DNA from 3 places in the Embleya sp. NPDC005971 genome. Region 3 is predicted to be linked to each of the others. Evidence: riboswitches for the same ligand, from Rfam matches in the RefSeq annotation. Region 3 holds a riboswitch; each other region holds the start of a gene.
What was found. A riboswitch is a leader RNA that binds a small molecule or an ion and turns the genes downstream of it on or off. The one in region 3 is predicted to bind cobalamin.

Region 1 (9,329 bases), on a different contig from region 3:
CCGTCCAGGTGTTGCGGATCGCCGCGCGGTACTTCTCGTAGAAGTCCGGATACTGCATCGGACGCAGCGTGAGGTTCATTCCGGGATCGAGCAGGCTCACGTGCACGCCTCACAGGCTTCGGGGTTCTCCAGCGAGCAGGCGATGACCTCGAGGTCCGAGATCTCCTCGACCGGTGCGGCCGCCGCCTGGGCCGGCACGGTCGCCTGCTGGATCCGCGTCGCGGGGCGCGAACGCAGGTAGTACGTGGTCTTCAGGCCGGTCGACCACGCGTAGCGATACATCGAGGACAGCTTGCCGATGGTCGGGTCGGCCATGAACAGGTTCAGCGACTGCGACTGGTCGATGTACGGCGAACGAGCCGCCGCCAGGTCGATCAGCGCGCGCTGCGGAAGCTCCCACGCGGTGCGGTACAACTCGCGCACGTCGGCCGGGAGTTCGGCGATGCCCTGGACCGAGCCCTCGGCACGCTTGATCCGGTCGCGGACCTGCGGGGTCCACAGGCCGCGGGCCTTGAGCTCGCGCACCAGGTAGGCGTTGATCTGGAGGAACTCGCCGGACAACGTCTCGCGCTTGAACAGGTTCGACACCTGCGGCTCGATGCACTCGTAGGCGCCCGCGATCGAGGCGATCGTCGCGGTCGGCGCGATCGCCACCAGCAGCGAGTTGCGCAACCCGTGCTCGGCCACCCGGGTGCGCAGCGCGTCCCAGCGCTTGGTCTGCGTGGGGTACACGCCCTCCCACAGGTCCGGCTGGAGCCGACCGCGCGCGGCGTGCGTCTCGGCGTAGGCCGGGTGCGGGCCGTGCACCTCGGCGAGCGCCGAGGAGGTCTCCAGCGCGGTGAGGTAGATCTCCTCGGAGATCAGCGTGGACAACTCGCGCGCCTCGGCCGAGTCGAACGGCAGGCCGAGCGTGAAGAACACGTCCTGCAGGCCCATCAGACCCAGACCCACCGGACGCCAGCGCGGGTTGGACGCGGCGGCCTGCTCGGTCGGGTAGTAGTTGATGTCGATCACGCGGTCCAGGAAGACCACCGCGGTGCGGACCGTCGCGCGCAGCTTGTCCCAGTCCATGCCCTCCCCGGCGACCACGTGCGCGCCGAGGTTGACCGAGCCGAGGTTGCACACGGCCGTCTCGCCGTCGCTGGTGACCTCCAGGATCTCGGTGCACAGGTTGGACAGGTGCACCACGTTGCCCGGCTCCGCGGCCTGGTTGCAGGTGCGGTTGGCGGCGTCCTTGAAGGTCATCCAGCCGTTGCCGGTCTGCGCGAGCGTGCGCATCATCCGGGCGTACAGGTCGCGGGCGGGCAACTGCCGGACGAACCGGCCGTCCCGCTCGGCGGCTTCGTAGACCTTGTCGAACTCGGCGCCCCACAGGTCCGGCAGTTCGGGCAGCTCGTTCGGGTCGAACAGCGACCAGACGCCGTCCTCCTCGACCCGGCGCATGAACAGGTCCGGCACCCAGTTGGCCAGGTTGAGGTTGTGCGCGCGGCGCGCGTCCTCGCCGGTGTTCTCGCGCAGTTCGAGGAACTCCAGGATGTCCGGGTGCCAGGTCTCCAGGTAGACGCAGGCCGCGCCCTTGCGCCGGCCGCCCTGGTTGACCGCGGCCACCGACGAGTCGAGCGTCTTGAGCCACGGCACGATGCCGTTGGAGTGCCCGTTGGTGCCCCGGATCAGCGAGCCGCGCGAACGCACCCGCGACCAGGCCACACCGATGCCGCCGGCGAACTTCGACAGCCGGGCGATCCGCCCGTACATCTCGTAGATCGACTCCAGCTCGTCCTTGGGCGAGTCGAGCAGGTAGCACGAGGACATCTGGGTGTGCACCGTGCCGGAGTTGAACAACGTCGGCGAACTGGGCAGGTAGGCCAGCGAGGACATCAGCCGGTAGAAGCCGATCGCCTCGCCGGGCTCCTGGGCCAGGCCGCATGCGACGCGCAGCAGGAAGTGTTGCGGTGTCTCGACCACCTTGCGCGAGACCGGGTGGCGCAGCAGGTAGCGGTCGTACACGGTGCGCAGGCCGAAGTACTCGAACCGGCGGTCGCCCTCGACGTCCACGGCGGCGTCCAACTCGGCGGCGTGCCGGGCGACGAACGCCGCGGTCTCCGCGCCGATGATGCCCTCCCGGCGGCCCAGCGCGATGCCGGCGCTGAACGAACCGGCGCCGGCCTCGAACGCCTCGTCGGCGATCCGGCCGGCGAGCAGGCGCGCGGCGAGCCGCGAGTAGCCGGGCTCCTCGGCGATCAGTTCGGCGGCGGTACGCACCGCCAGGTCCGCGGCGGCGGCCCGGTCCGCGCCCTCGTTCAGACCCGCGACGACCCGGCGGACGACCCGATCCGGATCGACCTCCGGCAGATCGCGCGCCTGGGTGCGCACCAGGGTCGCGAGTTGCTCCTCGGGGCTTTCGTCGATCCGCATCCGGGTCGTGCCCACGCTGTCCACAACGGTCACGTGCTCTCTCCTCGCGAGCTCGTACGTACAGTGACCCCGCGCCCGAGGGCACGGGCAGCCGGCAGGTATTCGGACTCGCGGGCATGCCGGGGCACCACCGGGCACGACGTGCTCGGCGGACCGCGGAGTTCCCCATGGTCGTCGGGCCCCGAATGCCTCTCGGCGTTCGGCGCTCCAGGACGACGTTCGTTCCCGCTCACCGTTGCGGGGCAGTCCCGGCTTCGCACCGGGTTCCCTCTTGCCTCGCCGTTCCGCTGAACTCGGAACGGCGAACCAGCTACGTCGCAGAGCATATATGTAGTGGCGGGGTGGTCGTCGCACCCCCAGGTGTTGTGTCGTGTCGCGATTCTCGACGTACCACGGACCGCCGCCGGGGCGGCGGTGGGGTGGTTCGCCCCGGGACGCGTGGGACGCGCGGTGCGCGGATCAGGGGCGACCGGTGCGCGGCCCGGGCCGGGCCGGGCGCGCGTGCCGGGCCGGTCGGTCGTGCGGTCGGTCCACCGGTCGCGGCACCTCCCGACCCGAGTCGCGCCACTCGGCGACCAACGCCTCGTAAACGGGGGTCTCGAACGTCTCGGTGGGCCACGGCCCGAACGGGGCTCGCAGGATCTTCATGCCGACCCAACCGTGCAAGACGGCGTGAAGTAACCACCAACCGGGTGATGCCACTCGGTCGGTTGACGTGTCGACTCGGATACAGGTCGTCGAAACGGACCCGACCCGCCCGTCACGCGGGCGGCGCGCCGCCCGGTCCGGGTGGGGCCGCCGAATCCGGGCCCGGGTCCGGATCGCTCGCCACCCGCAGTTCGGCGAACGCCTCGGCCAGCGCCGCCGCCGTCCAGTGCGCGTTCAGGCCGCTGGGATTGGGCAACACCCAGATCCCGGTGTCGCCGATCGTCTCGGGCTGCCGGCCGACCACCGCCTTGGGCCGGCCGAAGCCGGTCCGGTACGCACCGATGCCCAGCACCGCCAGCCAGGCCGGTCGGTACGCGTGCACCCGGGCGGTGAGCGCCGCGCCGCCCGCCCGGTACTCGTCCTTGGTCAACTCGTCCGCGCGGGCGGTGGTGCGGGCCACCACGTTGGTGATGCCGAGGCCGAGTGCGAGCAACCGCTGCTGCTCGGTCGGCGCGAGCAGCCGGGGCGTGAACCCGCTCGCGTACAGCGCGGGCCAGAACCGGTTTCCGGGTCGGGCGAAGTGCCGGTCGGTGGCCCCGGACCACAGGCCCGGGTTGATCCCGCAGAACAACACCCGAAGGTTGGGCCCGATCACGTCCGGGATGCTCCGGCCGTGTGCGGCGGCCATCTCGGCGGCGGTGGGATTGCGGCCCGGCGGGATCGGCAGCACGAGCGGCCGCTCGGGAGCCGGCTCGGGTTCCGGCCCGCTCACGGCGCGTCCGCGATCATCGAGGTGCCCACCGACCGGAAGCCGAGCCGGCCGTACATCCGGGCCACGTCCTCGTCGCCCGCGGACAGGAACACCGTCTCGCTCCCGTCGTCGAGCGCGTGCCCGGCCAGCTCCCAGGTCACCGCCGCCGCGAGGCCGCCGCGTCGGGCCGCGGGGAGGGTGGCCACGCCGACGATCTCGGTGGTGTCGTACAGATGCTGGTAGCTGCCCACGCACAACGGTCCGGTCGGGCCGTACGCGGCGTACATCACCGTCTCGCCGGAGCGCAGCCGCTCGTTGAGGTAGGACAGCAGGTCCGGGTCCTGGCCCAGGGCGGCGGTGTCCCGCTCGGTCGGACCGTCGGTGCCGGACGCGGTGCCCGGATTCGCGAAGCCGACCGCCGCGACGCTGTGCACGATCGCCAGATCGGTCGCGTCCGCCCGGATCCGACGCACCGTCACCAGGTCCGGCAGGAACGGTCGTTCGGCGGGGCGTTCGGCGGGATCGAGCACCATCAGCGGGTGCTCGTGCACATGCAACTCGGCCTCGATCGCGGCCGCGCGCAGCGCGGGGGTGGTCTCGTCGACCCATTCGAACGACTCGGGCACTTTCAACTCTCTCTGTCGTGCCCGCACCGCGCGTACATCCGCGGCGGTGGGCTCGACGGAGCCGCCGAGCGTGGGACGTGCGTACCGGGGCCAGCCCTGGCCATCCCGGACGAACAGGGTCAGTCCGCCGAATGTCTCCGCGTGAGCGGCCCGACGTGCGACCGCGTCGTAGAACGTCTCCAGATGTGCGCGCACCTCGGCGGCGGACTTCGGCATGCGGGCCAGTGTGACACGAACACCCTTTTCGCTACCGGCGGAGGCCGCGCCGGCGACGGAACGAGCGGCCGCGCCCGCGGGCGGTAATCCCGTTGGCCCGCTCGATCCCGCGGCACACAATGGCGGGCATGGCCATTTCGCTGCATCACATCGTGATCGACGCACACGACCTGCCCGGCCTCGCCCGCTTCTGGGCCGACGTGCTGGGGTGGGAGATCCTGTCGGAGCGCGAGCGCGAGGTGGTCGTCGGGACCGAGCCGGGCGCGCCGATCGGCATCTGTTTCATGCCGGTGACCGAGGTCAAGGCGGTCAAGAACCGGCTGCACCTGGACCTGACCCCGGGCGCCGGACCCGGCGAGCGGGAGGCGGAGATCGAGCGGGTCCTCGCCCTCGGCGCCCGCCGCGTGGACGTCGGCCAGACCGGCGACGAGTCGTGGACGGTACTGGCCGACCCCGAGGGCAACGAATTCTGTGTCGTGCGAGCCAAACGCACCCTGATCGGATGAGCGTCGCCGCGCTCGATCACGGAGACCCGGGGCGCCCGCCCGTGAACCCGGGCCGCGCGCACGAAAATCCGGGGTGAACGCACCGGACTCGCCGACGAGCGCGGCACGTTCGCCCCGGATCGTCGGATCAGCCGGTGTTGTCGGGCGAGTTGCTCGGCGGGTTGCCCGGGCCCTGCCCGCTGCCGCCGCGCCGACGGCCGAGCCGGTCGCGCACGAGCCGACGGCCCTGCTCGACCTGACGCGGATTGCGGCGGATGTAACCCTGGATCTTCTTGAGCGTCTTCGACAGCGAACTCATGTCGTGGTCCCTCCCTGAAGCCCGGACAGACGGGCCGCGGCGTCCCCGAGGGCGCCGATATCAGCTTTTTGCCCCGGTCCGGCACGGATACGCGGTCGGCGCTCGCGCAATCGGCCCGATCCCGGCCGCCGCCGGCCCGGTAGCCTGCGGACATGCCGCACGTGATATCGGTGAACCTGGCCCGGCCGCGCCCCAACCCGACCGGGTCCGGGGTCGAAACGACCGGGATCGACAAACGACCCGTCGACCACGCGGTCTCCGTGCGCCCGCCCGGACCCGGAGCCGAGGAACCGGGCAGCGGCCTGGTCGGCGACCGGGTATTCGACCGACAACACCACGGCGGACACGATCAGGCCGTCTACGCCTATGGCCGCGAGAACCTCGACATGTGGGCCGGCGAGCTCGGGCGCGAACTGGGCAACGGCAGCTTCGGCGAGAACCTCACCACCTCCGGCCTGGACCTGGAGGCCGCGCTGATCGGTGAGCGCTGGCGAGTGGGCGCCGCCGGACCGCTGTTGGAGGTGTCCGCCCCGCGCATCCCGTGTGCGACCTTCGCGCTGTGGCTGGACGAGCGGCGCTGGGTACGCAGGTTCACCGAACGCGCCCTGCCGGGCACCTACCTTCGGGTGATCGAACCGGGCGAGATCGTCGCGGGGGACGGGATCACGATCGTCTCCCGCCCCGCCCACGACCTCACCATCGGCGAGTGTTTCCGGGCCCTGACCACCGAGGCCGACCTGCTGCCACGACTGCTCGACGTCGCGGAACTGCCCGAGTACGCACGCGAGGTGGCCCGCAAGCGCACCGCCCCGGCACCCGCGCCCGAGCCGGCACCCGCGCCGGACCGGGCCGGATAGGCCGCGGCGCCGGTTACGCGGTGGCCGGGTGGCTCCGATCGGTGGCCAGCTTGATCGCGAGTCCGCCCAGGACGGTGCCCATCAGGTAGCGCTGGATCCGCAGCCAGGACGGCCGCCGGGCCAGGAACACCGCGATGGTGCCGGCCGCGAGCACCAGGATCGTGTTCACCGTGAGACTGATCAGGATCTGGATGCTGCCCAGCGCGAATCCCTGGAGCAGCACGTGTCCGGCGGCCGGATCGACGAACTGCGGGATCAGCGACAGGTACATGATCGCGGCCTTGGGGTTCAACAGGTTCGTCAACAGACCCATGGTGAACAGCCGCCGATTCGAGTCCGGCGCCAGTTCCTGCGGCGCGAACGCCGACACGCCACCGGGCCGCAGCGCCTGCCAGGCGAGCCAGCCGAGATAGGCCGCGCCGGCGAGCTTGACCGCCGTGTACAACTCCGGCACCACCAGGAACACCGCGGACAGACCGAGGTTGGCCATCGACATGTAGATCAGGAAGCCGAGCCCCACGCCGAGCAGCGACACCAGGCCGGCCCGGCGGCCCTGGGTGATGCTGCGCGAGGTCACGTACATCATGTTCGGCCCGGGCGTCAGCACCATCCCGAGCGCCACCGCGCTCACCCCGAGTATCGCGCCGGTCCCGATCACACGTGCCCCCGCTGGTGGTACGGGCGGTCGCCGCAACCGTCGCCGCCGCCGTTCGTTGGTCGGGCAATTGTGTCCGGCCCCCGCATTTCCCGGCAACCGGGTTCGCCAAGAGGGCGTCGGGCAGGCTGCCCGACGGCGCGAAAAAACCCGTGGCAGGCTCGGCGTTCATCCGTCATCCTGGTGCGCGATGGGGATGATGGACAGCATGGCCGCCAAGGTGGCGCACGGCGCCACCGTCGAGTTTCGCCCGCGCGGGGCCTCCATGGTCCCGCTTATTCGCAGTCGCCAACTCGTGACCGTCGCGCCGGTCGACCCGGCCCGCCTCGAAATCGGTGACATCGTGCTCGCCCGGGTCGCCGGAAAGATGTACCTCCACCTGGTCTCCGCGCTGGACGGCGCCCGTGCGCGCGTGCAGATCAGCAACAACCGGGGCCGCGCCAACGGCTGGACGTCGCAGGCCCGGGTCTACGGGATCTGCGTGTCGGTGGACGGCGTCCCGCGCCCGAGCGCCTCCCGGAAGGTGCGTGCGCCGGTGTCCATGGAGTAACAGGCACCGGGGTCGGCCGGGACACCGGACAACGCACCCGATCGCGCGTGATCCGCGCGCCCCCGATGGGGTTGGTCCGGTGCGCTTGAAGGTAGAGATTCAGCCATGAAGAAGCTGATCAACGCCGCCCGCGACGTCGTCCCCGAGATGCTCGAGGGACTCGCCCTCGCCCATCCCGACATCGCGCTGCTGGCCGATGCGAACGTCGCGCTGCGCGCCGACGCCCTGGCCCACGCCGAGCGCGGCCGAGTCGCGGTGATCTCCGGTGGCGGAGCCGGCCACGAACCCGCGCACGCGGGCTATGTCGGGCCCGGGATGCTCACCGCGGCCGTGTCGGGGGACGTGTTCACCTCCCCGTCCACCGACACCATCCTGGCCGCGATCCGCACGGTCGCCGGACCGGCGGGCGTGTTGCTGGTGGTCAAGTCGTACACCGGGGACCGGCTCAACTTCGGGCTCGCCGCCGAGCTGGCGCGGGCCGAGGGGATCGCGGTCGAGACCGTCGTGGTCGCCGACGACGTGGCGCTCGCGACCGGCGACGACACCGCGGGCCGACGCGGGATCGCCGGGACGGTGTTCGTGCACAAGGTCGCGGGCGCGGCGGCGGAGGCCGGCGCGAGTCTGGCCGAGGTCGCGGCCGAGGCGACGGCCGCGGCGCGCGCGGTCGGCACGATGGGCGTCGCGCTGACCCCGTGCACGGTGCCGGCGGCCGGCCGGCCCGGGTTCGAACTCGGCGAGGACGAGGTCGAACTGGGCCTGGGCATCCACGGCGAGGCGGGCGTGCGGCGGGACAGGATCGCCCCCGCCGACGACTTCGTCACCGAACTGCTCGACCGGATCGTCGGGGAGACCGGCCTGGCCGCCGGCGACCGGGTCGCGCTGCTGGTCAACAACCTCGGCGGCACGCCCACGATGGAACTGGACATCGTGCTGCGCGGCGCGGTGCACGACCTCGCGCGTCGGGGCCTGGTCCTGGAACGAGCCTGGCGCGGCCCGTTCCTGACCGCGCTGGAGATGGCCGGCATGTCGCTGTCCCTGCTCCGGGTCGACGACGCGCGGTTGGCCCGACTGGACGCGGCCACCTCGGCGCCGGCCTGGCCGACCCCGGTGGTCGGCCGGGTGGGCGCGGTCACCGTGCTGCCGGCCGCGCCCGCGCCCGGCAGCGCCGACGCCGGCACCCCGCTGACCGAACCGACCCCGCTGACCCGCGCGATCGAGGCCGTGTGCGCGGCGCTGACCGAGGCCGAACCGCACCTGACCGAGCTGGACCGGATCGTCGGCGACGGCGACCTGGGCATCAGTCTGGAGCGCGGGGCGGAGGCGATCCGGCGCGAGTTGCCCGGGTACGGCGGCGGTACGCCGGCCGCCGTGCTGCGCGGCCTGGCGGACACCGTGCGGCGGGCGCTCGGCGGCACGTCCGGTCCGCTGTACTCGGTGCTGCTGCTGCGTGCGGCCGCGGTCGTCGCGCAGGACACCGGGCCGCGCGGGTGGCGCGAGGCACTGGCCGCGGGGGCGCGGGCGATCGGCGAACTCGGCGGTGCGCAGGTCGGCGACCGGACCATGCTGGACGCCCTGATACCGGCGGGTGAGGCGCTCGTGGGCGGCGCGAGTCTGGCCGAGGCGATCGACGCGGCCGCGGCCGGCACCGAGGAGACGGCCGGCCACAGCGCCCGCCGGGGCCGCAGCAGCTACCTCGGTGACCGGGCGATCGGCACCGTCGACCCGGGCGCCGAGGCGGTGGTGATCTGGCTGCGCGCGATCGCCGACGCGCTGGACGGCGAGGGGGAGAACGGGTAACCACCGATCC
Region 2 (9,329 bases), on a different contig from region 3:
GTGTGCGCGTCGATGCCCTCGACCTCCATCTCGGTGACCGCGGACCGCCACTCGCCGTGCGCGGTACCGGGCAACGGGGCCATTGCCGCGTCCGCGGCGAGCAGGTCGGGGGCGAGCAGTTCGCGCGTGCGCTCGTCGCCGATTCGCGCCTTGAGCAGGGCGAGCGCGGTCCGGGCGCGGTTCAGTTCCCAGTCGAGGACGTCCTGCTCCGGGTGCTCGATGCCGTCGATCACGGTGCGGATGGTGAGGGGTTCGGTGCGGGTGCCGGGGGTGCCCATAATCTGCTCCTTCCAAATCAAGCGGAGAACTTCTCTCCGGTTTGAGAACGGTAGCATAGGCGGAGAGAAACTCTCCGATTAACTCTCGGGTGTGGTCGACCCTTCCCGTACACCCCGACCAGCGAAGGACGGTGCACCATGCGCGCGGACGCGGCACGCAGCAGACGGCGGATCCTCGACGCGGCCCGGGACGTCTTCCTCGAACGCGGTCTGGAGGCGCCTTTGGACCTGATCGTGCGCCGGGCCGGCATCGGGCCCGCCACGCTGTACCGGCGCTATCCCGACCGGGAGTCGCTGGTCCGCGACCTCACCGGGGATCTGCTGGGCCGATTGGAGCTGGCCGCCGAGGAGGCGGCGACGGTGGACGACGACGCGTTCGCGGCGGTTCGGCGTTTCGTGCATGCCGCGGCCGATCTGCGGATGGGGGCGGTCATCCTGGTACTCCTCGAAGGACTGGTCGTGGACGCCGAGTTGGTTCGGATCCGGACCGCGACCGCGAGTACCGTCGAGGCGCTGATCGAGGCCGCGCACGCGGCGGGCACGCTGCGCCCCGACGTCGGCATGGGCGACCTGGTCCTGCTCTCGATCCGGCTGTCCCGCCCGCTCCCCGGCGGCCTGGACCGGCTCGACCCGGACGGCGCGGTGCTGCACCACCATCTCGATCTGGCCCTGGACGGCCTGACCACGCGCGCGGCCGGGGACGCCGCCCCGACGCCCCGCACCCCGCTGTCCTTCGAGGACCTGATCACCGCCGCCGACCGCCCGACGGTCCCCGACCGCTGAGCCGGCCCGCCCGCCGAGCGGCCCCGGCCACGCCTCAGCCCTGCGCCATCGCCACCGGCCCGGTCCGCAACGCCCGCCACGTGGGCAGCAACGTCGCCGCGAAGGTGAGCGCCGCCGCCGTACCGACCACCGCCGCGTAGATGCCGATCGGCCCCGTCGGCAACCACGAGTCGGTGAGCGACAGGCTGAACGGGACCACCGCCGCGGCCGCCGCGACGGTGCCCAGGATCACGCCGATCAACGTGGTGAGCGCCGCCTCGACCGCGGACATGTGCATGATCTGGGCCCGGGTCGCGCCGTTGAGGCGTTGCAGGGCGAACTCGCGGCGCCGGTTGTGCGTGGCCAGGATCAGCGAGTTGACCAGGGACAGCGCGGTGTACAGGGTCAACATGCCGATGATCAGGTAGTTGGCCCACGCCTGGGTCTTGGATTCCTCGGCGTGCGTCTCCAGCAGCGCGTCCCGGGAGGCGGCACGAACTCCCGGATGTTCCTTGGCCCATGCCCCCAGCGAGGCGACCAGACGGTCGGCGTCGGTGCCCGGTGCCGCGCGGATCAGGATCTGCGCGGGCAGCCCATCGGTGGTGTGCGGCGCGAGCAGCGACACCGGCAGCAGCAACGAGTCGTAGCCCGGCCGGCTCCCGAACAGCGCGACCACCCGAACGTCGGCCGAACTCCCGTCGCCCAGCCGCAGCCGGATCGTGTCGCCGAGCCCGCGGTGGATCGAGCGGGCCAGGCTCTCGGGCAGCGCCACGGTATTGCCGCGCAACTCGGTCAGCGACCCGGAGGTGGCGCTCACCCCGGTGGTGGCGAGACCGAACTCGGTGTCGATGCCCTGGAGTCGCAGGCCGTGTCGACCGTCCGGCGCGGTCCGCGGCTGCTCGATGAAGCCGGCACTCGCGGTGTACGCACTCGCGCTCGCGACGCCGGGAATCGTGCGCACCCGGTCGACCAGGGCCGGGTCGAGGCCGCCGCCCGCACCGGTCAACACCGCGTCGGCCCGCAGGGTTTCCGTGTACACGCGTTCGGCGTGCGTGGTCGTGGTGGTCTGCAGGTACAACTCGCCGGTGCTGATCGCCACCGCGAGCATGATCGGCGTCACCACGGCGGCCGTCCGTACCGAGGTGACCCGCGAGCCGAGCATCGCGATCCGGCCGGACTCGCCGGTCAGCGCGCCCAGCGGGCCGGACAACATCCGGGTCAGCAGCTTGGTCAGGCCGGGGGCGAGCAGGGCCAGGCCGATCGCGGCGCAGATCACCGCCGGGCCCGCGGTGCTCGCGGCCACCGGACCCTCCAGGACGTACACCGTGACCAGACTCAGAGCGGTGGCGCCGGCCAGCGCGAGCAGCGCGAACGCGAGCCGGAACCAGTTGAACCAGCGCGGCTGGAAGGCGGATTCGGCGAGTGCCTCGGTCGGCTTGGCGGTCACCGCGCGCCGCGCGCCGACGAAGCCGCCGACCAGCGCGGTCAGCAGCACCGCGCCCGCCGCGGCCACCGCCGGGATCCAGCCCTGCTCGAACTCCACGGTCTCGGCGACCATGTCCGAGGCGACCAGCCGGTCGAAGAGCACCCGGCCGGCCGCCGGCCCGGTGAACCAGGCCACGCCCGCCGCCAGGACGGTCACCAGGAACGTCTCGCCGAGCAACATCCGGCGCAACTGGCGGGGCGTGGCGCCGATCGCGCGCATCAGCGCGAACTCGCGCCGGCGCTGCTGCACGGACAGCCCGATGGTGCCGGCCACCACGAACACCGCGACCGAGACCGCCAGGCCGCCGAAGACGCCGGCGAGGGAGATCAGGTCCGACTTGTTCGCCAGGATCTCGGGGTGCTCGACCGCGCCGCGATCGTCACCGGCCAGGATCCGGACGTGATGGTCGTGCAGTGCCCCGGCGACCCGCTTGCGCAGCGCGCCGAGATCGCTACCCGGGGCGGCCACGATCGCGATGTCGGCGACGGTGCCGGCGGGCGTCGCGAGCCGGTCCGCCTGCGCCGCCGCGAAGAACACGCCGGCCTGCGAGACGGTACGCGCGGCCCGGGCGATGCCGCTGACCCGGTACGCGCTCGCGCCGCCGTGCGCGGCGATCTCGACCCGATCGCCCACGGCCACCCCGGCGCGGCGCGCGAGCGTACTGTCCAGCACCACCTCGTCGGCCCCGACCGGCGCGGCGCCCTGCGCGAGCAGGTACGGCGTCAGGGCTGCGGAATCCCACGCGTGGCCCTGCGCCCCGTGGTTGCCGGCGGGGCCGATCAGCGCGGCCTCGAAGGTCTGTTCGCCGACCGCCGCCCGCACCCCCTCCAACGCCCGCACCCGAGCCACGAGCCCCACGGGCAACGGGGTGCGCTCGGCCAGTGCGAAGTCCCGCTCGCGGTCGCCGGAACCGTCGCGCGGACCGGTGAAGGTGGGATCGCCGATCACCAACAGCGAAGCCTGCGCCAGGCGTTGCGGCGGCGCGTTGTTGCGGACCCCGGTTTCGAGCAGCCCGCCACAGGCCATCACCACGGTCGCGCCGAAGCACAGCGCGATGAAGGTGGCCACGAAGCCACCGGCCCGAAAGCGCAGCGTGCGCAGGGCGAGCCCCCACATCAGCGGACCCTGCCGATCGGCCCGGGTCGGCCCGGCCCCGGCGCGTCCGCGAACGCGCCCAGGTGGGTCATCCGCTCGGCGATGGTGTCCGCCGTCGGCGCGCTCACCCGGTCCGCGATCCGGCCGTCGGCCAGGAAGACCACGTGGTCGGCATAGGAGGCGGCGACCGGGTCGTGCGTGACCATCACGACGGTTTGGCCGTCGATCCGTACGGATTCCCGGAGCAGGCCGAGCACCTCGGCCGCGGTCCGGGTGTCCAGCGCACCGGTCGGCTCGTCCGCGAACAGCACGGCGGGCCTCACGACGAGCGCGCGAGCGATCGCGACCCGCTGCTGCTGGCCGCCGGACAACTCGTGCGGTCGGTGTCGGGCCCGGTCGGTAAGGCCCACGTGCGCGATCACCTCGGCGACACGCCGGCGGTCGGCGCGTTTGCCCGCGAACCGCATCGGCAGCGTGATGTTCTGTTCCACAGTGAGCGTGGGCAGCAGGTTGAACGCCTGGAAGACGAAGCCGATGCGTTCCCGGCGGAGCTTGGTCAGCGCGTTCTCGTTCAACTCGGCGAGGTCCTGGCCGGCCACCGTGACCGTGCCCGACGTGGGTCGGTCCAGACCGGCCGCGCAGTGCAGGAAGGTGCTCTTGCCGGAGCCGGACGGGCCCATCACGGCGGTGAACGAGCCCTGCCCGAACGTGATGTCGACCCCGTCGAGGGCGGCCACCGACGCGGAGCCCCGGCCGTGGACCTTGCGCACCGCGTCGAGCCGGACGGCCGGCGGGCCGGCGCCCTCCCACTCGGCCGGCGCCGTGTACCACTCGTGTGTCGGTTGCCCGCCCACGTCGATTCTCCCGCCGATCCGGCCGCCACCCCGTGTACGGCACCGGGTCCAACGCTAGGAGCGCGAATCGCCCCTGCCCATGGGGTCGGCCACCGTCCGAGGGTGGGGCCGGCCCCACCTGCGCCCCCGGCGGGCCGGGTCCGCCGAAGCCGCTCGCGGGCCGGAAATCGGGCCCCGCCTGGGCCGAAGTGTGTACGCCGGGTCGTCCTCGCGGAGGGCGTGCCGGCCCCGGCCCCGGACCTAGCCTCGTGGGCATGTCCGCAGGTCGAGTGGAGGAGGGAAGAACATGACGAAGGCACGCGGTTCGTTGACGGCCAGCCTGGCGAGCGCGCTGGTGGGCGCGGCCCTGAAGCTGTTCGCGGACGACGTCGACACACCCGTGATCGCGCTCGGGAAGATCGGCGTCGTGCTGCTGATCGTCGGCATCGCCGAAGTGCTGTACGGGCTCTACCGGTTGACCCGCGAGGCCGGGGAGGCCCGGGAGGCCCGAAAGCCCTGACCGGGTGCGCCGAGCGCGGCGAACGGCCCGGTGATCGCGTCCCGACTGCTTTCCGGTCGCTTCCCGATCGCTTCGGTGATCGGTTCGGTGACCGGCCCGGCGATCGGCCCGCCGATCACCCCGTTCAGCGCACCTGCCGCCGCCCCGGCCGACGGTGCGCCACCCAACCCAGGATGCCCGCGCCGAGCAACGCCGAGCCCAGGAAGGCCGACAGCAACAGCCCGCCGCCCGAATCGTGCCCGCCCTGCCGCGTCACGGCCGCCGGCGCCCGCAGTTCGTCGACGCCGCGAGGCACGCCGAGCCGGCCCGTCCTCGGCTCGACCGCCCGTTCCGCCGCTCCCGGATCGGCCGCCACGTCGATCCGCACGGTCGCGGTGGCCTGGCGGCCGAGCCGGTCGACGATCGTGTAATGGAAGCCGTCGCGCCCGGCGAAGCCCGGCCCCGGCGTGTAGCGCAACACGGCCTCCGTCGTGCCCTCGTCCGGAGCGCCCTCGACGTCGAGGACCAGACCGTGCTCGGGATTGGTGTGCGACACCAGGGCCAGCCCCTCACCGGTGTCGCCGGCCAGCACCGGGACGTCCACCGACTGCCCGGCGCGAGTGCCGACCCGATCCGTGACGGCCCGCGGCGCGGCCGGCATCGGCGCTCCGAACCCGCCGTTCGGCCGTACCCGGTCGACACGCGAGCCCGGAGCGGAGTCGCCGGCCGGGCCGGCGACCACGGGCGGCAGCGACGGGATGGGCACCACGGCAACGGCGGGGCACCCGGCGCCCACACCGAACAACACCGCGCACCACACGAGCACCACACCGACTCGACGCATCCGGACGGCCGGTTCGGGTGTTCCGGAAACCGTGGCCACACAATCCTCCGGCACTCTGGTCCGGACACGGCCGGATCTGGGATGGGTCGGCCGGCGCCCGCCGGATCCGATGCCGGCCGAGGGAGCCGCTCTCGAACCCCGATCCTGTGCGCAGTGCCCACCGGTTCGCGACGCGGCACGCGGAGCGGCGGCGAGCTTCACCCACAAGCGTGGACCGACCGGGCCCGACAGTGGACCCGGCCCGGCGCGCGTGTCATGGTGGGAGGCGCTATGCGACGGCGGTACGAGGAAGTCGGTGTGAATCCGACGCGGTCCCGCCACTGTGATCGGGGAGCGACTCCCACACCGGCCACGACCCCGCGACGGGGTGGGAAGGCCGGGAGGAGCGAAGAGCCGAGAGCCAGGAGACTCACGTCGTCGCCACCTCACCAACCGGGGCGGATTTCCCCGAGAGAGGCCGGTGCTGCGCCATGTCCTTGGTACTGAGCCGGATCTACACCCGTACCGGCGATGCCGGTACCACCGCGCTGGGCGACAACTCCCGGACGCGCAAGACCGATCCGAGGTTGGCGGCCTACGCCGACACGGACGAGACCAACGCGGCGATCGGGGTCGTGCTCGCGCTCGGCGACCCGGAGCCGCAGACCCGTGCGGTGTTGGCCCAACTGCAACACGACCTGTTCGACGTCGGCGCGGACCTGTGCGCGCCGATCGCCGAAGGCGACACCCGGCTGCGGATCACCGAGGCCGACGTGGCCCGGCTGGAGGAGCACTGCGACGCGTTCAACGCGGAACTCCCCACGCTGCGCTCGTTCGTCCTGCCCGGCGGCAGCCCCGCCGCGGCCCTGCTGCACGTGGCCCGCACCGCGGCCCGGCGCGCCGAACGTTCGACCTGGGCGCTGATCGAGGCGGACGAACCGGCGGCGGGTGGGTCCGCGACGGTGAACCCGCTCACCGCGCGCTACCTCAACCGGCTGTCCGACCTGCTGTTCGTGCTCGCCCGACGGGCCGACGCGGGTGGCGCGGGTGATCTGCTGTGGCGTCCGGGCGACAACCGCTGAGCGGTTCGGCGGCACGGCCCGAGGTCGGCGACGCGATGGCCCGAGTCGCCGAGGTGGGGCCCTACTTCGTGCTGCGGACCGGAGCGATTGCCGACGGCGCGGGCTTTCGGCCGTTGGTCGAGTTGTACGACCGCGCCGCGCCCGACGCGTGGGCGGCCCGGGTGGAGTACGTGCGGGGCCGGTTGCGCACCGACGAGCCGCGGGTCGCCGCGTCGATCCTGTACCTGGGCGTGGCCTCGCGGTTGTGGTCGGTGGCGCTCGGCGCGGCGGTGCTCGGTCGGGTCGTGCCGGACCTGGACCCGGTCCGGACGCACTGGCGCTTCCCGGCGAGCGGTGCGATCGAACTGTGGGCGCCGGATCCGATCCCGACGCCGGTGCTCGCGGACCGGGCCGGGATCGACCGGGTGTACGCCGCGGTGATGACCGCGCACCTGGTGCCGCTGGCCCGGGCCACTCGGGCGGTGGTGCCGATCGCGGAGCGCCTGCTGGCCGGCAACGCCGCGTCGGCGCTGGTCGGTGCGGCCCGGGTGCTGCACCGGCACCCGGCGCCGGACGAGCCGGAACTCGTGACGACGACCCGGTCGTTCGCCGACGGTCTGTTGGCCACGGGCCTGCTGCGAGGGAGTGGGCTGCACGGCGCCCTGGGCGCGTTCCGGCGCACCACGTGCTGCCTGTACTACCGGATTCCCGGCGGCGGTACGTGCGGCGACTGCGTCTTCCACGACAAGCCGCCGCAACCGACCCGGGTCCGGATCGGGTCGTCGGCGCGCGGGCGTGACGGCGCACACTGACCGCGTACGATCGCCCGCTCGGCCCCCGGGACGCGCTCCGGATCCGGCCGAGCGGGTGATCCATCGGACACGCCGCCGCGCATCCGGGTGACATTCCCGGATCTGCGGCGCGGACTTTCCTAGCCTCGTCCCGGAGACACCGATTCCGGCATCGACGCACCGAACGCCGGGACCGTGTCCTCGGTCCTGCCGGGTCTGCGCCCCCGGCAGGATCGGGGAGACGGCCCCGGCCGTCGAAGGGCCGCCGAGGACGAATGACCGGCCGCTCGCCGGGCAGACGTAGGGCGCGCGGTCCTCGGCGATGACGCGAGGACATCGAGACCGTGAAGAGGAGTACGCACCGATGAGTACCCCAGGCCGAGAGCCCGGCGGCAGGTCCGCGTCGCGCGAGCCCGACGAGATTGCCGTCGACCCGACCGTGCCACCGCCCGCCGATTCCGTCGTCGAACCCCGCGTGCCGTCCGAGCTTCCCCGGCAGGAGCGCACACCCGGCCACAAACAGGAGCAAGTGGACCACGCCGTGGAGGAGTTGACCCAGGCCGAGCCGCCCGAGGCGATCCACCGCAAGGTCGGCGAGGCGGCCGAGCGGATCGACCGCGCCGCGCCGCGCACCCGGCGCCGGGCGCAACGGATCGCGGCCGCCGTGGCCGACCGGGCCGAGTCGGCCGAGGACGCGGTCCGCGACCGGGCCGACCAGGCCAAGGAGACCACCCGACACAGGACCGCGCAGGCCAAGGAGGCCGCCGTGCACCGCGCCGAACAGGCCAAGGAGACCGCCGGACATCGCGCCGAACAGGCCAAGGAGGCCGTCGAGCGCCGGGCCGAGCAGGTCAAGGAGGCCGCCGGTCACCGGGCCGAACAGGCCAAGGAAGCCGCCGGCCACCGTGCCGAACAGGTCAAAGAGGCCGCCGGCCACCGCGCCGAGCAGGTCAAGGAAGCCGCCGGCCACGGCGCCGCCCGGGCCCGCGAGGTGGCGGGAAACCGGGTCGGCCACGCCAAGGACCGCACCGTCGAGGTCGGCCACGCGGCCGGCAACCAGCTCTTCGACCACACCCCCGACCCGCTCCGGCACGCGAGCCTGGCCGGCGCGGCGGAGGTCCGCAGCCGTCCGATCCCCGCCGCCATCGCTGCGGCGACGACCGTCCTGGTCCTGATCTGGGCGCTCCGCAGGTCGCGCCGATAGGGACGAGGGCGCGACGACCCGCCGGCACCCGGCTCCCGGGCGCTCAGCCGGCCGACGCCTCCCGCGTCCACATCCGCAACACCCGTCGGGTCGCCTCGTCCGCGCCGGGCCCGTACCTCGCGGGCGCCGTCGCGGCGATCGCGACCCGTACGTCCGCCTCCGACCGCCCCGCGCCCCGCGCGTACTCGGCCGGCAACGCGGCATTGAGCTCCGAGGCCGACTCCGGCTCGGCCGCGTGGGCCAGGATCAACCCGGTCAGGTCCTCGCCCGGCAGCCCGTAGCCCACATGCGACCAGTCCAACAGCACGAAGTCCTCCTCCCGCGCGATCAGATTCACCGGACGCAGATCCAGGTGGCACGGTACGTACGGCAGTTCGGCGGCGCGTTCCGCCAGCGGTCCGACCGGGGACGGGGGTTCGAACAACCAGAGTGGCGCGTCCGGGCGCGGCGCGGCCTGCGCGGCGCCGAGTCGGCGGGCGAAATCGATCCATCGGGGC
Region 3 (9,329 bases):
CTCGACTACTACCTGGACCTCGCCTTCGGAGCCGTCGAGCGCGCCCAGCACGACGGGCTCGACGTCGTCCTGCTCGGCGGGCCCACGGGCAGCTCCGGACCGGTCGCCTCCCGAGTCGACGGTCTCCTCGTCATCGACCCCGACGGCTCCGACCCGGCCGTCCCGAAACTCCTCGACGCGGGCGTCCCGGTCGTCACCGGCGAGCGCTACCTCGGCCCCAGCCGCGCCCCGATCGGTGCCGTGGTGTGCGACAACGCCGCCTCGCTCGCCGCGGTCCTGGACCACCTGCGCGAACGCGGCGCGCGGCGACCGGCGCTGCTCGCCCCGGGGGGCGACTCGGCGTGGGCCCAAACCCTGCGAGTGAGCGCCGACGCGTGGGGAACGCCGCACGGCGTCCCGGTCACCGTACGCACCGTCCCGTTCGCGGCGACCCCCGCGCAGGCGGCCGAAGCCGCCAGGGACCTGCTCACCGCGGAACCGGACATCGACGCGGTGGTGTGCGGCCCCGACGGAGCCGCTCCCGGCGTCCTGCACGGCGCCCGCGCCCTCGGTCGAACTCCCGGCGCGGACCTGCTCGTCGCCTCCTGCGTCGACGGCACCGCCACCCGCACCGGCAACCCGCCGATCACCGCCGTGGACTTGCGCCCCGCCGACTATGGGCAGGCCTGCGCCGAACTCCTGTGCGACATTCTGGCCGACCGCACCCCACCCGACACAGTCCGCCTCCACCCATGGAAACTGCGCACCCGGGCCTCGACCCAGGGTGGCCACTGAACCGACCGCGTGCCGCCCGTTCGAGTGCTTCCCGCCCAAGGCCGATGCCGGCAGGCGCCGACTGCGGAACGTGCTGCGTCGCGTCAAGCCCTCCGCACACTACGACTTGCCTTGATATCTCACGTATTGGCGCCAAATCTCGCATTGCGGCGACAGCCCCCGGGCTCGCCCTGGTCATGACGGCCTGGTTGCTCACAGCCCACGGCACCCCGCCACCCCGCCACCCCGCCACCAACGTCCCCACCACGGCCGCCGATTACGGTGCCCGCCGGCCGGCCTCCCGGTCCGCCGGCGACGGCAGCGGCGGCAAGTTCATCCCGGCCACCGGCAGCTCGACGACGCCCGAACCGCCCAACACGATGCAGTCCGCACTCGCCCTGGCCGCGGCCGGCGTCGAGGAGGCCACCTTCGAGGACACAGTGGACCGGCTCAAGGCTGCGGCGCCCCCGACCCGCTCGCCACCCGGCAGTCCGTATGGGGCGCGGCCGGAACCCCGTTCCCGCTGAACCCCTCCTTCACCACTCCGCTCCCCCTCCCCCGTGCGTCCCCTGACCCGGCCCCGGTGCCGGCCGCAGGCGGGGAGCCCCGAGTGTGGGGCTCCCCCTGTGGTGGAAACCGGCCGGCCCAGGCACTTCGGCACCGCGGCGAAGGGTCACCGCCGCGCCGGGTCCTCCCCACCGGTCGGCGGTCGGAACGAACACGACACCGGATCGCGAACACCGGCCCCACCGATGCGTCGCCGGCCGTTGTCCGCGTCTTCGGCGCGTGCTCGCCCCATCCGGCTCGTGCGGTGGCTCCCCGGGGGCGCCCTCGGCCGGCTAAGCTGTCGCACGCAGTCGGTTCGCCCTGCCATCCGGGTAGGCGCGTCGTAAGAGGGAACCCGGTGTGAATCCGGGACTGCCCCGCAGCGGTGAGTGGGAACGACCGCCGTCAACCAGCACTGGACCCGACTCGGGTCCGGGAAGCGACGGCCAGTAGGTGTCCGCCCTTGGCGGATGTGCCCGCGAGTCCGAAGACCTGCCACTGCCCGTGCGCCGCCGATGCGCACGGTGATCTCGGTGACCTCGTGGGCGGGTCGGCGGACAACCGGTGGGACACGTGCGGGAGTACACCGACGTGACCCGTGTGGTTTGCCATTCCCTTCGTGCCTGCGATCCGTCCCGGGATCTTGTCGACAGGCTCGCGAAGGAGAGTTCCGTGACCACCAAGTCCGCAGCCGCGGCGGCCCGTGCCACCGTGTACGGCTATCCCCGTCAGGGCCCGAATCGGGAACTGAAGAAGGCCGTCGAGGGCTACTGGGCCGGCCGCATCGATGCGCAGGCGCTTCGGGACGCCTCGGCCGAACTGCGCCGCGCCAACTGGGAACGCCTCGCCCAGGCGGGCATCCACGAGGTACCCACCGGCGACTTCTCGCTGTACGACCACGTCCTCGACACCAGCGTGGCCGTGGGTGCGATCCCGGCCCGTCATCGCGCCGCCGTCGAAGTCGACGCCCTGGACGGCTACTTCGCGATGGCGCGTGGCACGCAGGACGTGGCGCCGCTCGAGATGACCAAGTGGTTCGACACGAACTACCACTACCTCGTGCCCGAACTCGGGCCGGACACCGTCTTCGAGGCGAACTCCGCCAAACAGGTGGCCGAGTTCGAGGAGGCCGTCGCGCTCGGCCTGACCGCCCGCCCGGTGTTGGTGGGCCCGCTCACCTACCTCCTGCTTGCCAAGCCCGCGCCGGGGGTCGCGGCCGACTTCGAGCCGCTGACCCTGTTGGACCGGCTGTTGCCGGTGTACGCCCGGCTGCTCGCCGACCTGCGTGCCGCCGGCGCCGAGTGGGTGCAGCTCGACGAGCCCGCCCTGGTCCAGGACCGCAGCTTCGCCGAACTGAACGCCGCCAAGCGGGTCTACCGCGATCTCGGCGGCCGCACCGACCGGCCCAAGCTGTTGGTGGCCTCGTACTTCGACCGCCTCGGCGAGGCACTGCCGATCCTGGCCCGGGCGCCGATCGAGGGCCTGGCGCTGGACTTCACCGGGGCCGCCGCCGCCAACCTCGACGCGCTGGCCGCGGTCGGCGGGCTGCCCGGAAAACGTCTGGTCGCCGGTGTCGTGGACGGCCGCAACGTATGGATCAACGATCTCGGCAAGTCGCTGACCACGCTCGGCATACTGCTGGGCCTGGCCGACCGGGTCGACGTCGCCGCCTCCTGCTCGTTGTTGCACGTGCCGCTGGACGCCGACGCCGAACGCGACGTCGACCCGCAGATCGCCCGCTGGCTCGCCTTCGCCCGGCAGAAGACCGACGAGATCGTCACCCTGACGCGCGGCCTCGGCCGGGGCACCGACACCATCGCGCCCCACCTCGCCGCCAACCGGGCCGACCTGGCCGCCCGCAGGACCTCCGCGCTCACCCACGACCCCGCCGTACGCGCCCGCGCCGCCGCGGTCACCGACACGGACGCGCGCCGCAGCAAGCCCTATCCCGAGCGAGCCGCGGCCCAACGCGCCCACCTGGGCCTGCCGTTGTTGCCCACGACCACCATCGGCTCCTTCCCGCAGACCGCCGAACTGCGCGCAGCCCGCGCCGATCTGCGCGCGGGACGCATCGACAGTGCCGGTTACGAGGAACGCATCGAAGCCGAGATCCGCGATGTCGTCGCCTTCCAGGAGAAGGCGGGCATCGACGTCCTGGTGCACGGCGAGGCCGAACGCAACGACATGGTCCAGTACTTCGCCGAACAGCTCGCCGGCTACGTGGCCACCCGACACGGTTGGGTCCAGTCGTACGGCACCCGCTACGTGCGCCCGCCGATCCTGGCCGGCGACATCTCCCGCCCGGAAGCGATGACCGTGCGCTGGACCTCGTTCGCCCAGTCGTTGTCCGACCGCCCGGTCAAGGGCATGCTGACCGGACCGGTAACCATGCTCGCGTGGTCGTTCGTTCGCGACGACCAGCCGCTGGGAGAAACCGCCAGGCAGGTCGCGCTCGCGCTTCGAGACGAAGTCGACGACCTGGAGGCGGCCGGGAGTTCGGTCATCCAGGTGGACGAGCCGGCCCTGCGCGAGACGTTGCCGCTGCGGGCCGTGGACCGCGCCACGTACCTGGCCTGGGCCACCGAGGCGTTTCGGCTGAGCACCTCGGGCGTACGCGCGGCGACCCAGATCCACACGCACATGTGCTACGCCGAGTTCGGCGACATCGTGCAGGCCATCGATGATCTCGACGCCGACGTGATCAGCCTGGAGGCGGCCCGCTCCCACATGCAGGTCGCCGGAGAACTGGCCACCCACGGCTACCCGCGCGAGGCCGGACCCGGCGTGTACGACATCCACTCCCCGCGCGTCCCCGGCACGGACGAGGTGGTGGGCCTGCTGCGCAAGGGCCTGGCCGCCATCCCTGCCGAGCGCCTGTGGGTCAACCCGGACTGCGGCCTCAAGACCCGCGGTTGGCCCGAGGTCCGCGCCTCGCTGGAAAACCTGGTCGCGGCGGCCCGGGAGGTGCGCACGACGCTGCCGCCCTCCTGACCGAGGCTCGCCGGGGCGGGACCTCACGGTCCTGCCCCGGCAGCCGTCGACGATCCGGGCCGAGGCTGCGCCCTGGGGCAAGGCGAGCCGCGACCGACCGACGAAGACACCTGGCCACGACGTCGAGGACCGGGCCTGGCCGAAGTGACCCGGCAGTGCCGCCGAACCCGCCGCGCCGACCCAACTGTCCCTCCCGGCCCAGCTCACGGGCAGCGACGGCCTTGCGAAGATCGCCGAGCATCTTCGTCCGGATCTCGGCATCGACGAGACGCTTCTGCGGTTGCTTGAAGCAGTGGATGGCGAGCATCCGCTGCTCCGATTCGAGATGGCCGTCATTCCCTCGGTCGGAGCGATCATCGTCGATCGGCAGGAAGTGCACCCCGTGCTCGGCGCGCAGGACCGCGTTGCACAGGCGAGTGAATTCCTGTGCCATGTGGCCGTCGAGAACCGAACGGAATGGCGTCGACTACCACGGCACCGGGGCAATGGGGCTGACCGGGCTCGGCGCCCGCGGCCGGGTTCGCCTGGTGATCGGCGCCCGCCGTTGTGGGTCGGTCCGCGCCCGGTGCTCGTGCTCGTCACTGTGCGCGGGTGCCGACCAGGCCGGTCTCGTACGCGACGATGACCAGTTGGGCCCGGTCGCGGGCGCCCAGCTTCATCAACAGCCGGCCCACATGGGTCTTGACCGTGGACGGGCTCACGTGCAGGTGTGCCGCGATCTCGGTGTTGGACAGGCCGCGGCCGATCAGCGCCAGCACCTCGCGCTCGCGATCGGTCAGACCCGCGTCCGGGCCGGTGTGGGGGCGTTGGGCCGGTTCGGGGCGATTGGCGAATTCGGCGATCAGCCGGCGGGTCACGCTCGGCGCGATCAAGGCGTCGCCGGCCGCGACGACCCGGATCGCGGTGAGCAGTTCCGCCGGCGGGGTCTCCTTGAGCAGGAAGCCGCTCGCGCCCGCGCGCAGCGCCGCGTAGACGTATTCGTCCAGGTCGAACGTGGTCAGGATGAGCACGCGTGAGGCGCAGGTGTCGGGGGACGCGGTGATTCGCCGGGTCGCTTCCAGGCCGTCCACGCCGGGCATGCGGATGTCCATCAGGACCACGTCGGGGCGGGTTTCGCGGACCAGGTCGAGGGCGTGTGCCCCGTCCGTCGCCTCGCCGACCGCGGTCAGGTCCGGGGCGGCGTCGATCAGCAGGTGCAGTGCACCGCGCAGCAGGGCCTGGTCGTCGGCGACCAGGACTCGGATCGGGTCGGTCACCGGGTGCCGTCCTCGATCGGGACCCGCGCACTGACCCGGAAGCCGCGTTCGGGCAGCGGCCTGGCGTCGAACTCGCCGCCGTACGCCGCGACCCGTTCGCGCATGCCCACGAGACCGTGGCCGGGGGCGGCCGGTCCGCCGCTGCCGGAGTCGGTGATCGCGAGCGCCAATTCGTGTCTCGTGTACTGGATTTCGACCCGGCAGTGGTCGGTGTCCGCGTGCCTGACCACGTTGGTGAGCGCCTCCTGGATGATGCGGTAGGCCGCGAGTTCGACCCCGGTGGGCAGTTCGCGTCGGTCGCCGTGCACGGTCAGTTCGACGCGCAGTCCGGCCGCCGCCGCGTCGGTGATCAGCGCGTCGACGGCCGCCAGGGTCGGTGCCGGCGCCAGTTCGGCCTCGTGCGCGGTTTCGCTGTCGTCGCGCAGGATGCCGAGCAGTCGGCGCATCTCGCGCAGTGCGGTGCGTCCGGTGGCCTCGATCGAGCCGAGCGCGCGCAGCGCCTCCTCGGGTCGCTCGGCGCCGACGAGGTGCGCGACCCCTGCCTGCACGGTGATCAGGCTCATGCTGTGCGCGACCACGTCGTGCAACTCGCGGGCGATCCGCAGCCGTTCCTCGGCCGCGGCGGCCGCGGCCTGCCGCTCGGCGCGCTCCCGGCCCTGCCGTTCGGCCTGCCGGCGCAGCGCCTCGACATACTCGCGCCGGGTACGAAGGAGTGCGCCGACCGCCCAGGCCGGGATCGCCGGGTACAGCGGTACCGGAGCGATCACGAACCCGGCGGCAACCGCCGCCGCGCCCGCCGCCCACACCACGTGCCGAGACCGGCCGCTCAGCGCCGCCGTGTACAGGGTGGCCGCCATCGCGAAGCCGACCGCGGCCACCAGGCCGGCCAGCCCGGCGGCGGTCTCCGCCACGACGGCCACCACGAGCGCCGGCACGGGGCAGACCCGGCGCACCGCGACCGAGCCGATCAGTGTCGCGCCCAGCGCGAGCAGGATCGGCCAGGCTGCGGCGCCGAGGCGGTCGGTCGCGGCGGCGGGATGCACGGTGAGGATCGGCGTGGTGATCGCGAGTGCGAGCAGGGCGTCGAGGGTCAGCCAATGCCGAAGTCGCAGCCGCTGGGTCAGCGGCGGGCGTAGTGCGTCACCCACGTGGGGGACTGTAGGCGGCCGTGCCACGGGCCCGCATCGGCCTGCGGTACCACGTCGTGAGTGGGCTCCCGGGCCGATCCGGGCGCTCGTGTGGCGCCTGGGTCCGGGCGTGCGGACGGCCCCTGGGCCCGACGCCCCGGGGTCGGTGGGCGCGAGAGCGTAACGGCGTTCGCCGAGGTGTGTCTCGCTCGGCGCCATCCCGTCGAAAGGGCATCCCGCCGTGTTGAAGGCATCGCTGCGCAATTTTGTGGCCCACCGGGGGCGGTTGGTGTTGTCCGCGTTGGCCGTCGCGTTGTCGGTGGCGTTCGTCGCGGGCACGCTGATCTTCGTGAATACGGTGTCCGCGGTGTTCGCCGACGTCGCCCGCGCCTCCTCGGCCGACGTCACCGTCACGCCCAAGACCGAGGTCGCGGCCAAGCGGCTGACGCGCAGCGGGCGGATTCCGACCGTGCCGGCCGCGCTCGTGGATCGGGTGCGGGGTGTCCCCGGGGTCGCCGCCGCGCACGGCGATGTGGTGGTCGAGGACGTCGGGCTGTTCGACCGTGCGGGCGAAGCGGTGAGCGTGGTGTCGGATTCGAGCACGATCGCGCTCGGGTGGTGCGCGTGCCCCTACTCGCCGGTGCGGCTCGCGTCCGGCCGTGAGCCGCGCGGCCCGAACGAGGCGGTCCTGGACGCCGAGTCGGCGCGCAGGAGCAGGGTGCGTGTGGGTGCTCGGCTACGCCTGGTGGCCACGCCCGGGCCGTTCGAGGTCACCGTGGTGGGGATCGCGTCGTATCGGGTTCGCCCCACCGGAGACACGCTCGTCCTCCTCGACGACGCGCACGCGGCCGCGCGCCTGATCGGCCGGTCGGATGTGGTCACGCAGGTCTCGGCCACGGCCGCGACGGGGGTGTCCGACGAGGTGTTGCGCGCCCGGGTGACGGCCACGCTCGGTGCCGATCCGGGCCTGACCGTACGCACCCGCGCCGAGACCACGACGGCGGCGACCGAGCGGCTGGGCGCGATGCTCACGGTGGTGGAGGTGGGACTGCTCGGCTGCGCGGGGTTGTCCGCGCTCGTCGGTGTGTTCCTGATCTTCAACACGTTCTCGATGCTGGTCGCCCGGCGCACGCGCGAGATCGGGCTGATGCGCGCGATCGGGGCGAGTCGTGCGGACGTCAACCGTTCCGTGCTGACCGAGGCGGCGCTGCTCGGGGTGGTCGGGTCGACGTTCGGGCTGGTGGCGGGCTACGGGTTGGCGACCGGACTCACCGCGCTGTTGTCGAGGTTCGGTGTGGCGACCGGCGACATCACTCTGGTGTTCTCGCCGGTCACCGCCGTCGTCGGCTACGGCGTCGGGCTCGTGGCCACCGTGTCCGCGTCCTGGGTGCCGGCACGGCGGGCGAGCCGCGTGGCACCGATGGCGGCGTTGCGCGAAGCCCACTCCCCGCCCGCGCCGTTGCGTGGGCGCACGATCCTCGGCCTGGGCGCGCTCGTGCCCGGGGTGGGTGCGCTCGCAAGCGGCAACCCGGCGCTCGTCTGCGTGGGCGGCGCCGCGACTCTGGTGGCGTTCGTGCTGCTGATTCCGGTACTCGCGCGCCCGTTGATCCCGATCCTGGCGAGTCCCTACTGCCGCGCGTTCGGCCGGGTCGGGCGGCTGGGCAGGGACAACGCGCTGCGCGATCCGCGCCGCACCGGGGCAACGGCGGGTGCGCTGATGATCGGCATCGCGTTGGTCGCGGCGGTCGCGGTCGTGACGTCCTCGATGAGCGTGTCCTTCGACCGCGACTTCGCCCGTTCGTTCCACGCCGACGTGGTGATCGGCTCCGAGCAGGCACTGAGCGCACAGGTGGCGGAAACGGTACGGGCGGTGCCGGGCGTGGGCACACAGGTGCGCACCCGGCGATCCGACGCGTGGATCACCGTCAAGGGGCACACCCGGCAGGTCGAACTCGACGGCGCGGACGGCGGCGTCGACGCGATGCTCGGCCACACGTACGTCCGCGGTTCCGCAACGCGGGGTCTCGCACCCGACGCGATCGTCCTGGACGCCGACTACGCGAAGCGGGTGGGCGTCACCGTCGGGGATCCGGTGGAGGTCCGCCTTCCCGGCGGCGCGGCCCGGTCGCTGCGGGTGGGCGGCCTGCGCACCGACCAACCGCCTGGCAACGGGGGCGATGTGAACCCGATGGTGGGCCTGGACACGTTCACGCTGCTGGCCCCGGAGGCGCTCGACGACACGATCTACGTCCGTGCCGCGGCCGGCGTCGACCCCGGCGGGCTGCGGGTCGCCGTCAAGGCCGCGCTCGCGGACCGCCCGAACGTGTCCGTGCGCACCCGGGCCGACTACGAACAATCCCGCAAGCGGATGACGCGGGTGCTGCTCGGGCTCGCCTACGGGCTGTTGGCACTGACCGTCGTGATCGCGCTGCTGGGGGTGGTGAACACCCTCGCGCTGTCCGTGGTCGAACGCACCTCCGAGATCGGGGTGTTGCGTGCGCTGGGCCTGAGTCGTCGTCAGGTTCGGCGGATGATCCGCCTCGAGTCGCTCACGATCGCGCTCTACGGCGCGACCCTGGGTCTGGCATTGGGCGTTGCGTGGGGTGCCGGCGCCCGCCGGGCGATCGCGGCGGACGGGGTCGGCGTGTTGGCGGTG

Region 1: linked by a shared signal. The riboswitch ahead of ABZ374_RS38165 (ribonucleoside-diphosphate reductase subunit alpha) and the one ahead of metE (5-methyltetrahydropteroyltriglutamate--homocysteine S-methyltransferase) in region 3 are both predicted to bind cobalamin.
Region 2: linked by a shared signal. The riboswitch ahead of ABZ374_RS20520 (cob(I)yrinic acid a,c-diamide adenosyltransferase) and the one ahead of metE (5-methyltetrahydropteroyltriglutamate--homocysteine S-methyltransferase) in region 3 are both predicted to bind cobalamin.

The regions. Positions count from the first base shown of each region.
Region 1 is NZ_JBEXUX010000064.1:15,806-25,134, forward strand. Features, by position in the region: gene ABZ374_RS38160 (ribonucleotide-diphosphate reductase subunit beta) at 1-79, opposite strand, end outside; gene ABZ374_RS38165 (ribonucleoside-diphosphate reductase subunit alpha) at 97-2,415, opposite strand; cobalamin riboswitch at 2,491-2,741, opposite strand; gene ABZ374_RS38170 (hypothetical protein) at 2,875-3,063, opposite strand; gene mug (G/U mismatch-specific DNA glycosylase) at 3,176-3,751, opposite strand; gene ABZ374_RS38180 (GNAT family N-acetyltransferase) at 3,832-4,656, opposite strand; gene ABZ374_RS38185 (VOC family protein) at 4,785-5,162, shown strand; gene ABZ374_RS38190 (hypothetical protein) at 5,290-5,460, opposite strand; gene ABZ374_RS38195 (MOSC domain-containing protein) at 5,613-6,317, shown strand; gene ABZ374_RS38200 (LysE family translocator) at 6,331-6,927, opposite strand; gene ABZ374_RS38205 (S26 family signal peptidase) at 7,181-7,522, shown strand; gene ABZ374_RS38210 (dihydroxyacetone kinase family protein) at 7,628-9,319, shown strand.
Region 2 is NZ_JBEXUX010000022.1:6,788-16,116, forward strand. Features, by position in the region: gene ABZ374_RS20490 (hypothetical protein) at 1-278, opposite strand, end outside; gene ABZ374_RS20495 (helix-turn-helix domain-containing protein) at 417-1,061, shown strand; gene ABZ374_RS20500 (ABC transporter permease) at 1,096-3,642, opposite strand; gene ABZ374_RS20505 (ABC transporter ATP-binding protein) at 3,642-4,391, opposite strand; gene ABZ374_RS20510 (DUF5708 family protein) at 4,762-4,974, shown strand; gene ABZ374_RS20515 (Ig-like domain-containing protein) at 5,099-5,836, opposite strand; cobalamin riboswitch at 6,081-6,208, shown strand; gene ABZ374_RS20520 (cob(I)yrinic acid a,c-diamide adenosyltransferase) at 6,268-6,858, shown strand; gene ABZ374_RS20525 ((2Fe-2S)-binding protein) at 6,834-7,649, shown strand; gene ABZ374_RS20530 (hypothetical protein) at 7,993-8,832, shown strand; gene ABZ374_RS20535 (phosphotransferase) at 8,876-9,329, opposite strand, start outside.
Region 3 is NZ_JBEXUX010000002.1:221,104-230,432, reverse strand. Features, by position in the region: gene ABZ374_RS03940 (LacI family DNA-binding transcriptional regulator) at 1-774, shown strand, start outside; gene ABZ374_RS03935 (hypothetical protein) at 963-1,280, shown strand; cobalamin riboswitch at 1,631-1,796, shown strand; gene metE (5-methyltetrahydropteroyltriglutamate--homocysteine S-methyltransferase) at 1,972-4,290, shown strand; gene ABZ374_RS03925 (response regulator transcription factor) at 4,869-5,546, opposite strand; gene ABZ374_RS03920 (sensor histidine kinase) at 5,543-6,694, opposite strand; gene ABZ374_RS03915 (FtsX-like permease family protein) at 6,915-9,329, shown strand, end outside.